Linked DNA regions of Actinomadura rubteroloni. The protein of the gene in region 1 interacts with the protein of each later gene in a pairwise test. Links are inferred from orthologs where the notes say so. Each region holds a gene or a part of one and is shown on either strand. Other genes may lie near its edges. The genes, in order: def and BTM25_RS05770.

Region 1 (6,010 bases):
ACTGGCGCAACCGGTTCGACGGCGCGCACGAGCTGGGCCATCTCGTCATGCACGCGGACGCCGAGCCCGGCGAGAAGATCGTCGAGGACCAGGCGCAGCGGTTCGCGGCCGAGTTCCTCATGCCCGCCGACGAGATCGCGGGCGAGCTGCCCGCGTTCGCCGACTGGGACCGGCTCGCCGCGCTGAAGGCCCGCTGGGGCGTGAGCCTCGCGGCGCTGCTGTACCGGGCGCGGACGCTCGGTGTCATGCCCGAACCCGTCTACCGCGCGGCGATGGCGGGGATGGCGCGGCAGGGGATGCGGCGGCGGGAGCCGGGTCCGGCGCGTCCGCTGGAGGGGCCGACGATGCTGACGCGGGCGATCGAGATGTCCGGTCTGGACCGGGACGCGCTGGCCGTCCGCGCCGGGGTCCCCCGCCCTGACCTGGACCTTCTCGTCCCCGTCCGGTGAGCCGGATGTAACGCCGGTGTGATCGTCGTGCCCGATGATGGGCGGTATCGCAGAGACCGCGCGTAATCTCGGGCACCGACTGCCTCGGATTGCGTTGCTCCGCCTCGACAAGTGCGCGCGGTCTCGTGTCGGAGGACCGCCACATGTCCTACGAACTGACCGAACTGCACCGCGAGTCCCGGATGGGCGGGCTCGGCACCGAGATGGCGCGGGAGATCCGCCGGATCGACCTGTCGGACTTCGCGGCCCGGCGCGACGAGATCACCGAGCAGGTCTGGAACGCGGCCGTCGAGATCGGGTTCTTCCAGGTCGTCGCGCACGGGATCGACCTCGCGGACGTCCGGGAGGCGTTCGCGACGGCCGAGCGCTTCTTCGCCCTCCCGGACGCGACCAAAGCCCGCTATCCGCTCCGCAAGGGGCGCAACGCGGGCTGGGAGAGCCTGTCGCAGGTCCGGCCGTCCGTCGGGACGCCCGACCAGAAGGAGTCGTTCCAGATCACCCGTCCGCACATGGACGGCCTCTGGCCCTCCGACGAGTTCCGCACGACGCTCCTGCGCTTCGAAGCCCAGTGCCGGGACCTGGCGATGAAGCTGCTGTCCTGCTTCGCGACGCGCCTCGGGTTCGACGCGGACTTCTTCGCCCGCGCCCACGACCCGTCCGACCCGGGCTACCGCAGCACGCTGCGCCTGCTGCACTACTTCGCCGTGCCGCCGGACGCGACCGGCCTGTGGCGCGCGGGCGCGCACACCGACTTCGACTGCCTCACGCTGCTGTTCCAGCGGGACGGGCAGAGCGGCCTCCAGGTGTGCCCCGGCCGCGAGCGCGACGCCGGGACGTGGACGCCCGTCGAGGCCTCCGACGACGCCGTCACCTGCAACATCGGCGACATGCTCATGCGCTGGAGCGACGATCTGCTGCCGTCCAACTTCCACCGGGTGAAGAGTCCCGGGCCGGGCGAGGACCGGGGGCCGCGCCAGAGCATCGCGTTCTTCGCGCAGGCCAACGCCGACGTCGTGATCGAAGGCCCCGCCGGGCGCTATCCGCCGATCACCGCAGAGGAGTACCTGCGGCAGCGGATCGCGGCGAACTACCGGGGGACCTAGGCCAGCTTGACGGGCAGCCGCTCGGGACCCCGGACGAGCGTTCCCGACACGACGACCTCGTCCGGCGGCACGGCCAGCTCGACCGTCGTGAACCGCGCGGCGAGGGCGTCCAGGGCGGCGGCCAGTTGTGCGCGGGCCAGGTCGGCGTGCGGGCCGTCCGGGAAGGCGAGGCCGGGGGACGCGGCGGGACGATCCGGGTCGAACCGGTCGGGGTCGGGGAACACGTCCGGGTCGCGGTTGGCCCCGGCGGGCGACAGCAGGACCAGATCGCCGTCCGCGACCGTCACGTCCCCCCAGGTCAGCGGCCCGGTGGCCCGGCGCGGACGGACGGCCGCGGGCGGCTCCCAGCGCAGCGCCTCCGCCGGCGCGGCGGCCCGGTAGGCGGCGTCGGCGCGCACGCGCGCCCACCCGTCCGGTGCCGTCAGCACGCCGTGCAGCAGGTTCCCGATGCCGTGGCAGACGGCCTCGACGGGCAGCAGGAGCCGCACGAAGTCCACGATCTCCTCGTCCGCCGCGCCGGTGGCGACGAGCCGCGACAGCAGGTCGTCGCGCGGCTCGCCGCGCCGCTCGGCGATCGGCCCGGTGAGGCGCCGCGCGAACCGCTCGGCGCCGGCCGGGTCGGCGGCAAGCGACCGCAGTTCCGGCAGCGCCGACCCGCCGAGCCCGAGCAGCCGCGAGACGACCAGCGACGGGTACCGGGCGGCGAAGTCGGCGACGAGATCGGCGGCACCGTCCAGGTGCGCGACGAGCCCGTCCGCGAGCGACCGGATCAGCGCCCGCGGCGTCGCCGCGAGCACCGGGTCGAGCGGATGCGGCGCGGCGTACGGGCCGACGTCGGGACGCCCGTCCGGCGCGGTCAGCTCCGTCGCCGCCAGCCCGTCCGCGACGTCCGCGTACCGGGCGACGAGCCGCGCGGGCTCACCGCGGAACAACACGGGCACGGCCCGCCCCGCCGCCCGCGCCGCGGCCAGCAAGCCGTGCGGGTTCGCACCGGGATCCGCACCGAAGTCCACACCGTCGAACGCCATGCGATCGCCTCCGGCCCCGATCATGCAGCCGCGCCCCCCGGAAGGAAAGGCCCCCCGAGGGGTGACCTTTGACTCCACGCCCTGACCCGCCGATACGCTTTGGGGGACGGAGTTTGGCGAGGAGGGCCGGATGAGCGGGCGCGCACGACCGATCACGCTGGTGGGGACGGACGTTCTGCACCGGCCGTGCCGGGAGGTGACGGAGTTCGACGCCGCGCTCGCCGAGCTGACCGAGGACATGTTCGCGAGCATGTACGAGGCGAACGGCGTGGGGCTCGCCGCCAATCAGATCGGCGTTGACCTGCGGGTTTTCGTGTACGACTGCCCCGATGCCGATGATGTGGCGCAAAAAGGCGTCATCGTGAATCCGACGCTGGTGCTGCCCGAGGGCGACGCGCGGCGGCTGGACGACGGCGAGGAGGGCTGCCTGTCGGTGCCCGGGCCGCACGCGCGCGTCGCCCGTCCCGACCGCGCGACGTGCCACGGCTTCGACGTCACAGGCGCGCCGGTCAGCGTGGAGGGCACCGGGGTGCTCGCCCGGTGCCTCCAGCACGAGACCGACCACCTGGGCGGGAAGCTCTACATCGACCGTCTGTCCAAGCGGGAACGCAAGCGTGTCCTGGACGAGATGGAAGAGTTGCGCGCCGCGCGGCCGTAGTCAGCGCAGGTGGGCGTCGAGGCCGGTGAGTCCGGGCGCGACGTCCGGACGTAGCAGCAGGCCTTCGTAGTCGGCGCGCTCGGAGCGGAACGGGATCGGCGTCTCGTCGGCCAGCCCGGCGAGCCGGTCGCGGAGGCGCGCGGCGTGCCGGTCGGCGTCCTCGGGCGTGGCCTTGTCGGCGGCGGAGATCTCCAGCGGTGCCAGCACGTCCATGCCGGTGTAGAAGAAGACGCCGTGCAGCAGCGGCCATAGGACGTCCCGCAGCGCGCCGTGGACGCCGCGCGGCGCGAAGCCCGGCGCGGCCGACCCCGTCGTGACGACCGTGAACGCGCGCTTTCCGCTCAGCGGCCCGGCGCCGTAGCGCAGCGGACGGCCGTCCTCGGCGGGCACGCCGTACGCGAAGCCCTCCACTAGCACCCGGTCGAACCAGCCCTTCAGGATCGCGGGCGGACCGAACCACCAGAGCGGGAACTGCACGACGACCATGTCCGCCCACCGGAGTTTGTCCTGTTCCTCCCGGATGTCGGCGGCGAGCGTGCCGGACGCGTACGCGGCGGCCGAGTCGCGGCCGACGACGAGCCGGTCGGTCCCGGCGCCGAAGTCCGCCGCGCTGACGACCGGGTTCCACCCCATCGCGTACAGATCGGACTCGCGCAGCTCGTGTCCGAGGTCGGCGAGCGCCTTCCGGCCCGCGTCGCGCAGCGCGGCGTTGAGGGACCTCGGCTCGGGATGGGCGAAGAGCCACAGGATGCGCATGATCGTTCTCCTTCCGTCCCCGCCATCGTGCGCGGGCCGGACGGACGGCCGTGAGTGGCCCGATGGCCAATCAGTGCAAGAATCGGGCCATGACGCATCGGGTCGCGGTGGTGATCAGGGACGGCGTGCTCCCGATGGAACTCGGGCTCGTCCACCAGGTGTTCGAGGCGGCGCTCGACGCGTCCGGACAGCGGCTCTATACCGTCCTGACCTGCGCGGCCGTGCCCGGCCCGGTCCGGACGTCCGCCGATTTCACCGTGTTCGCCCCGCACGGCCTCGACGCGCTGGACGGCGCGGACACGGTCGTCGTCCCGGCCGCGAAGGACGACGAGCGCGCCGACGGCCCGGACCCTGCGGTGACGGCCGCCGTCCGGAAGGCCGCCGCCGACGGGGCGCGCGTCGCGTCGGTCTGCACGGGCGCGTTCGTCCTCGCGGCGGCGGGCCTGCTCGACGGGCGCCGCGCCACCACGCACTGGAAGTCGGGCGAACTGCTCCGCGCGCGGCATCCGGGCGTCCGCGTCGACCACGGCGTGCTCTACGTCGACGAGGACACCGTGCTCACCTCGGCCGGCGAGGCCGCCGGGATCGACCTGTGCCTGCATCTCGTCCGGCGCGACCACGGCGCGGCCGTCGCCAACGACGCCGCCCGCAAGATCGTCGTCGCGCCGCACCGCGCCGGCGGCCAGGCCCAGTTCGTGGTGCGGCCGGTGCCGGACGAGGCCGGCGCGTCCACGGCGGCGGCGCGGGCGTGGGCGCTGACGGAGCTGGACCGTCCGATCGGGCTGCGCGAGCTGGCGGCGCGGTCGGCGATGAGCGTCCGGACGTTCACCCGTCGCTTCCGCGAGGAGACCGGCCTGTCGGCCGGGGAATGGCTGACGCGGCAGCGCGTCGAACGCGCCCGGCACCTGCTGGAAAGCACCGCGCTGCCCGTGGACCAGATCGCCCGCGCGTCCGGATTCGGGACGGCCGTGTCGCTGCGCAACCATTTCCACGCCGCGCTCGGCGTGACCCCGAGCGCCTACCGGAGCACTTTTCGCGGCGTGCCCGCCGGAAAATGAGGTTGACAGCCCGTCCGGCCGCGGGCGATGCTACCGGGCATGAAGCTTTTCACGCTTTGATCTCCCGGGTCGAGCCGCCGCACGTCCGAGTGCGCGCCCGCTCCCCTTCTGTTCTTTTTCCCGGCCCGCTTGCGGCCGTACTTCGTTCTGCCCGGAGGTGATTTCTCCATGCGCATCCGCGACATCGAGAACATCCTTTTCTCGGCCCAGCCGGAAAAGGATTCCAAGAAGGCCCGTCGCACCGAACGCGACCATCGCACCGCCGCCTTGTCGGCGGGCGCGCGGCGCACGACGCCCCGCACGCCCGTCCGGCAGTTCAACCGGGGTCGCTGACCCCGGCGGCGCGCAGTCCCGGCCCGCGCGGGCGTCCGCCGCGCGCGCGGGCCGGGGCGAACTCCGCCCACACGACCGTCCGGTCGCCGCTCTCCCAGTAGCCCCATGCAGACGTGAGCGCCGCGACGATCCGCATCCCGCGCCCGTTCTCCGCTCCGGCGAGCGGATCTTCCAGCAGATCGTCGTCCGAGCCCGGCCGGACGTGCGGGCGCGCGCCGTCCGCGCCGTCGTCGCCGACCTCCAGCCGGTAGCCGCGCGCGGTCGCGGTGAGCGCCACCGTGACCCGGCCGCCCGGCCGTCCGGACGCGGTGTGCGCGACCGCGTTCCCGACCGTCTCGCTGCCGACCGTCAGCAGGTCGTCCAGCACCGGGTCGTCGGGCGGCAGCAGGTCGCGCAGGAACGCGCGCGCCCGCGCCGCCGACCGCCGCTCGCCCGGCAGCGTCACGACCCCGAGGACGACCGGCCCGTCCGCCGTCTCCCGCACCGCCGCTCCCCCCATCGCCGGCTCAGCGGGACGGCTCGTCGGCGAACACCGGCGGGAGGACCGGCGTGACGAGCAGCCGTCCGGTCGTCTCGACGGTCCGCGCGAGCAGGTCCGCCGAGGCGTCGAACAGGGGCGTCCCGC
Region 2 (6,105 bases), 230 kb from region 1 along the record:
GGCGTGCGGACCGTCGCCTACTCACCGGACGGGCTACGGCTGGCGTCCGGATCCGACGACCAGACGCTGCGCGTGTGGGAGGCGTCCACCGGACGGCTGCTGCACGAGATGCGCGCGGCAGCGGGCTCAGCGCAGTGCGTGGCCTGGTCGCGGAACGGCGACCGCCTGGCCGGCGGCTACAACGACGGCGGCGTGCGGCTGTGGGATCCGCAGACGGCGGTGGAGGTGTTCACGCTCGGCGTCCACGACGGCCCGGTCGCGAGCGTGGCGTTCACCCCGGACGGCGGCCGGATCGCCAGCTCGTCCGACGACGGCAGCGTCCGGCTGTGGAACGCGACCGGCGACATGGCCTCGCTCCTGCACATCGCCGAGGCCCGGATCTTCACCCCGCTCACCGACGACGACCGGCAGGCTCTGTTGCTCCCGCCCGCCCGCTGACGCCGGAGCGGCGGACGGTGATCGACGCGACCTCGAACGTGAACGGGACGGTGCGGTCGGGACGGAAGTGCAGGGTGCCGTCGTCCACGGACATGCCGATGACCAGGTGGGCGTGGAACCGCGCGCCCACGCCCTTCCGGTCGGAGTGGACGGCCCGCAGCGGCCCCGGCGGGCGGCCGAGGTACCAGGTCACGCGCCGCGCGCCGAGCCGCACCGCGATGTCGAGCCAGGCGCCGCGCCGCACCAGCGGGCTGGCGCAGAAGCACGCGCTGTCCTTCACGTGGTTCGCGAACTCCAGCGTGTTGGGACGGTCGGAGTGCCACTCGAAGACGTCCACCTCGTTGCCGCCCTGGCGCCACGTCCAGATCCCGGGCCACGCCCCGTACCGGGCGGTCGGGAGCCGGACGCGGGTGGTGATGACGTCCCCGGTGCGGACCTCGAAGCCGTCGCCGCCCGAGCCGCACGAGTCGCCGGTGCTCAGCAGGCCCGTCCGCCAGCGTCCGCCCGGCAGGGGGCTCGCGGTGACGGCCAGGCGCCCGGACGGCGTGGACAGGGCCGCGCGCGACAGGCTGTCGAGCTTGAAGTTCTTCCGGTTGGTCGTGCAGTCGGGATAGGCCGCGCTCCGCCACCCCCACCGGCGGCCGGTGCCGAGGTCGAGGCGCTCGAAGGTGTCGTGCAGCGGGACGCGCCCGCGCGACGGGGCGTACGGCCGTCCGCCCGGCCCGACCGTGGTGACCGGCAGCGCGTCGCGGGGCGCGGGCGGGTGCTGCGGCGCGCCGAGCCCGCACCCGCCCGCGGCCAGCACGAGCACGACGGCCGTCGCGAGGCGCGACGGCGGTAAAACGTTCCACACGAGGAGTGAGAGTAACCGCACTCTCCGTGGCCGAGGCGAATTTGACGCACCGGCACGCGGGGCGCCTCCGTCGGCGGTCGGCTAGCGTCGGTAATGATCACGAGCGAAGGAGCCGCCATGCTGCCCTGGTCCGCCGACCTGGCCGGACGTCTCGACGAGCACCTGTTCTCCAGCGCGCTGCTGGCGGACAACCCGCTGGGCGATCCCGCCGAGCGTCCCCTGCTCGTCTACACGCCACCCGGCTACGACGACGATCCCGGCCGCCGCCACCCCACCGTCTACGTGATCATGGGGTACACCGGCCACGTCCAGATGTGGCGCAACCGGACGCCGTTCCGGCAGCCGTTCCCCGAGACCGCCGACGCGGTGTTCGCCCGCGCCGAGGCCCCGCCCGCGATCCTCGTCTACGTGGACGCCTGGACGGCCTACGGCGGCAGCCAGTACCTCGACAGCCGCGGCACCGGCCGGTACCACTCCTATCTGTGCGACGAGATCGTCCCGTGGGTGGACGCGCACTACCGGACGCTGGACGCCCCCGAGCACCGCGCGATCACCGGCAAGTCCAGCGGCGGCTACGGCGCGATGATCACGCCGATGCTGCGGCCCGACCTGTTCGGCGCCCTCGCCACCCACGCGGGCGACTCGCTGTTCGAGTACTCCTGGATGCCGGACTTCCCGAAGGCCGTCCGGCATCTGCGCGGATACGACGGCGACATCCTGCGCTGGTGGGACGACTTCCGGTCGCGGGTGGCGTTCACCCGTCCCGAGGACGTCGAGCTGCTGGAGATGCTCGGTTGCGCGGCCTGCTACTCGCCGGACGAAGACGGCACGCCCGTCCTGCCGTTCGACCCGCGCACCGGCGTGCTCCGCGAGGACGTGTGGGCGCGGTGGCTGGCGCTGGACCCCGTCCGGATGGTCCCGGACCACGCCGAGACGCTGCGCTCCATGCGGGCGATCTGGATCGACGGCGGCACGAAGGACGAATGGTTCCTCGACGTCGGCGCGACGGCCTACCACCGGGCGCTGCTGGACGCGGGCGTCGCCGCCGACCGGATCCACTTCGAGCTGTTCGAGGGAGCGCACGGCGGCATCGACTACCGGTACCCGCTCGCCCTGGCCTGGATCTGCGAGCGCATCGCGCCGTGAGAACTGTCGGCGGCATCGGTGACACTGGAGGCATGTGCCGCAGTATCAAGACGCTCCGTCCGCCGATGACCGAGCACGCCACCGACGAGGACGTCCGGGCCGCCGCGCTCCAGTACGTCCGGAAGATCTCGGGGTTCCGCGCCCCGGCCGCCCACAACGCCGAGGCGTTCGACCGGGCCGTCGAGGAGGTCGCCGCCGCGACGGCGGCCCTCCTCGGCTCGCTGGTCGTACGCGGCCGGTAGCCGCCGCCCCGAAGGACGGCGGCGCCGCGCCCGGCGGGTCAGCCCGCGGCGACCAGTTCGGCGATCTGGACGGCGTTCAGCGCCGCGCCCTTGCGCAGGTTGTCGCCCGACGCGAACAGCGCGAGGCCGTTCTCGACCGTCTCGTCCCGGCGGATGCGGCCCACGTACGTCGGGTCCTGCCCGGCGGCCTCCAGCGGCGTCGGGACGTCGGTGAGCACGACGCCCGGCGCGTCCGCGAGCAGTTCCGCCGCCCGCCCGGGGCTCAGCGGACGCGCGAACCGCGCGTTGATCTGGAGCGAGTGGCCGGTGAAGACCGGCACGCGCACGCAGGTGCCCGACACCTTGAGGTCCGGGATCTCCAGGATCTTGCGGCTCTCGTTGCGGAGCTTCTGCTCCTCGTCGGTCTCGGCGAGCCCGTCGTCCACGATCGAACCGGCCATCGGCAGCACGTTGAACGCGATCGGCCGGACGTAGACCTTCGGGTCGGGGAACTCGACCGCGCCGCCGTCGTGGGTCAGCGCGGCGGCGGCCTCCACGACCTGCCGCGCCTGGCCGTGCAGTTCCTCGACGCCCGCGAGCCCGCTGCCCGACACGGCCTGGTAGGTCGCGACGACCAGGGCCTCCAGCCCGGCCTCTTCATGGAGCGGGCGCAGGACCGGCATCGCGGCCATGGTCGTGCAGTTGGGGTTGGCGATGATCCCCTTCGGGCGGTTCCGGGCCGCGTGCGGGTTGACCTCGGCGACGACCAGCGGGACGCCCGGGTCCATCCGCCAGCCGGAGGAGTTGTCGATCACGACCGCGCCCGCCGCCGCGACCTTCGGCGCGAGGGCCTTGGAACTGGTCTTGCCCGCGGAGAACAGGACGATGTCCAGCCCGGAGAAGTCGGCGGTCGCCGCGTCCTCCACGGTGACCTCGCGGCCGTCGAACGGCAGGGTCCGCCCCGCCGACCGGGCCGACGCGAACAGCCGCAGCTCGTCCACCGGGAACCCGCGCTCGGCCAGGATCCTCAGCATCACGCCGCCGACCTGGCCGGTGGCCCCGACGATCCCGATTCTCATGCCGCTCCCTCTGCTCGCTCGGTCCGGGTGACGAGTGTGCCGGTGACGTCCGTGAACGTCCAGGCAATAACCCTTGCCCCCGACTTTAAGCGCTGCTCAACCATGGCGGCGTACTCGGGGACGGCCTCAGGGGCCGATCAGGGACGATCCCCGATGTGCGGTCGCGGCGTCGGTGGGCATCATCGGAGCATGGACCTGAACAAGAACGCACAGCGCCGGCTGCGGCGCACGCACGACGGCCGCATGATCGGCGGTGTCTGCTCGGGCGTGGCCCGGTACTTCGACGTGGACGCCAATCTCGTAAGGCTCGGGCTCGCCGTCTTCACGCTCTTCGGCGGCGCGGGCGTCGCCGCGTACATCGTCGCCTGGATCCTGATCCCCGACGAAGGCGCGCCGACCTCGATCGGCGAGGACTTCGTGAAGAAGGCGCAGGAGAACCAGGGCGTCCAGGACGCCGTCCAGCGCGCCAAGGACAAGCTCAACAAGGTCCGCTCCTAGGTGGCCGAGGCGGACGAGCGGTCCACCTCGGGTTCCCCGGCCAGCTCCGGTCCGTCCGCCAGTTCGTCCTCCGGCTCGGTGCCGCGCAGCGTCCGCGCCACCGTGCCGCGGATCCGGTTCCAGCCGAGCGTGAGCACGATCGCGGCGGAGAGCCCGGCCGCGCCCGCGAGCGCGACGACGCGCTCCGGGCCGAGCAGTTCGGTGCCCGCGCCGGCGGCGAGGATGCCGAGGCCCTGACCGGCGAGGATGCCGGACTGGGCGAGGCCGAACGCGACGGCCCGTCCCGTGGCCGGGACCGTCGCGACGAACGCCGCGTTCGCCGCGAGCTGGTAGGCGCTGCCGACGCCCGCGAGCGCCCACAGGCAGATCACGGCCCACAGGGGCGGGGACATGGCCGCCGCGACGAGCGGCGCGCACGCCAGCATCGCCATCCACCCCATCGAGTGGATCCGGTCCGAGGGGCGGACACAGCGGCTGAAAAGGAACGCTCCGATCACCATTCCCGTCGGCATCGCCGACATCAGCAGGCCCGCGACGGCCCGGTCCTCGGTGGCCGTCCCCGAGAACGTCGCCGCGTACGGGACGGCGAGCCCCTCCGGCACGATGTAGAACGCCGCCAGCCACGCGAACAGAGTCAGGGCGCGGAGCGTCGGGTCGCCGAAGACCAGCCGCGCGCCGTCCCGGGTTCCGCGCAGGAGCCCGAGCGACGACCGCTCGCGGTCGCGCGGGGCCGGGCGCGGCCGCAGCCCGGCTAGCAGGATGGCGCCCGACAACGCGAACGTCAGCGCGTTCAGCGCCAGCGCCTCCCGCTCGCCGACGACGAGCACGACGCCCGTCCCGACGAGGAAGCCCAGCATCTGCGTGACCTGGTGGGTGATGTTGTTGATCGCCGACCCGGCGACGTAGCGGTCGCCGTCCAGGACGTCCGGCAGGATCGCCGCCCGCGCGGCCGTGAACGGCGTGCCCAGCAGGACGGTGAGGAACACGAGGGCGCACAGGGCCCATGTCGGGGTGCCCTGGAGGGCCATCAGCGCCGTGAGGACCATCCGGACCGCGTCGCACACGACCATCACGCGGCGGCGCGGGAACAGGTCGGCCAGCCCCGACAGCACCGGCCCGCCGACGATCGGCGGCAGATAGGTCAGGGCGTACGTCAGCGCCGTGAGCAGCGGCGACCCCGTATGCCGGTAGATGAGCAACGCCAGAGCGACCTGGGCGAGCTGGTCGCCGATGAACGACAGCGCCTGGGCCGTCCAGAGCGCGCGGAACTCACCCACCGCGAACACCTCGCGGTAGGTGGCACGCGCCTCGGGCGCTCGCCGATGACGGCCGGTCTGCTTTCCCGCCACGCACGCTCCCGTCGGTCGTTCCTGCCGGGCCGGCTCCCCCTATTAACTCACGCTGCGTGGCAGTTATGTGACCTACCGTGCCCATTTGCTGGAACGCGGTCCCCGGCCGGACTTTGACCGGCCCGTGATCTGCGGAAACGTCAGTAACCCAGCTCGTGCAGGCGGGCGTCGCCGATGCCGAAGTGGTGCGCGATCTCGTGGACGACCGTCGTCCGGACCTCTGCGACCACCTGGTCATAGGTCGTACAGATCTTCAGGATCTCCCGGCGGTAGATCGAAATGCGATCGGGCAGAACCCCGCCGTACCAGTCGCCCCGCTCCGTGAGGGGTACCCCCTGGTACAGACCGAGCAGGCCGGGCTCGGGCGCCGCGTCCTCCACGACGATGACGACGTTGCGCATCTGGCCGGTCAGCTCGGCAGGGATGCCGTCGAGGGCCTCGCTTACGAGATCCTCGAACACGTCCCGTGCTATGTCGATCACATCGTTCATTCTGCGTCACGCAAGGAGGTTCCGTGCATA

The links.
Region 2: the proteins of def (region 1) and BTM25_RS05770 interact in binary tests that used the Escherichia coli proteins (3 or more experiments, as listed by UniProt). The link is inferred for Actinomadura rubteroloni from one-to-one orthologs.

The regions. Positions count from the first base shown.
Region 1 is NZ_MTBP01000001.1:1,060,223-1,066,232, reverse strand. What follows is about bases 1,602-4,474. They hold def (peptide deformylase), read left to right. Parts: upstream 1,602-2,710; coding sequence 2,711-3,238; downstream 3,239-4,474. Other genes in these bases: BTM25_RS04675 (GlxA family transcriptional regulator), read left to right, coding at 4,084-4,474; BTM25_RS04680 (NAD(P)H-dependent oxidoreductase), read right to left, coding at 3,239-3,994; BTM25_RS04690 (cytochrome P450), read right to left, coding at 1,602-2,580. Outside these bases: BTM25_RS04700 (XRE family transcriptional regulator), read left to right, coding at 1-449; BTM25_RS04695 (isopenicillin N synthase family dioxygenase), read left to right, coding at 593-1,552; more of BTM25_RS04690, read right to left, coding at 1,549-1,601; more of BTM25_RS04675, read left to right, coding at 4,475-5,052; BTM25_RS29470 (hypothetical protein), read left to right, coding at 5,221-5,385; BTM25_RS04670 (ATP-binding protein), read right to left, coding at 5,369-5,869; BTM25_RS04665 (DUF5995 family protein), read right to left, coding at 5,892-6,010. UniProt on the Escherichia coli protein: Removes the formyl group from the N-terminal Met of newly synthesized proteins. Requires at least a dipeptide for an efficient rate of reaction. N-terminal L-methionine is a prerequisite for activity but the enzyme has broad specificity at other positions.
Region 2 is NZ_MTBP01000001.1:1,290,759-1,296,863, reverse strand. What follows is about bases 1,728-4,695. They hold BTM25_RS05770 (aspartate-semialdehyde dehydrogenase), read right to left. Parts: upstream 3,738-4,695; coding sequence 2,718-3,737; downstream 1,728-2,717. Other genes in these bases: BTM25_RS05760 (MFS transporter), read right to left, coding at 4,232-4,695; BTM25_RS05765 (PspC domain-containing protein), read left to right, coding at 3,927-4,235; BTM25_RS05775 (DUF2277 domain-containing protein), read left to right, coding at 2,470-2,679; BTM25_RS05780 (alpha/beta hydrolase), read left to right, coding at 1,728-2,437. In the rest of the region: BTM25_RS05790 (nSTAND1 domain-containing NTPase), read left to right, coding at 1-438; BTM25_RS05785 (LamG domain-containing protein), read right to left, coding at 392-1,291; more of BTM25_RS05780, read left to right, coding at 1,409-1,727; more of BTM25_RS05760, read right to left, coding at 4,696-5,584; BTM25_RS05755 (metallopeptidase family protein), read right to left, coding at 5,725-6,075; BTM25_RS05750 (metallophosphoesterase family protein), read left to right, coding at 6,099-6,105.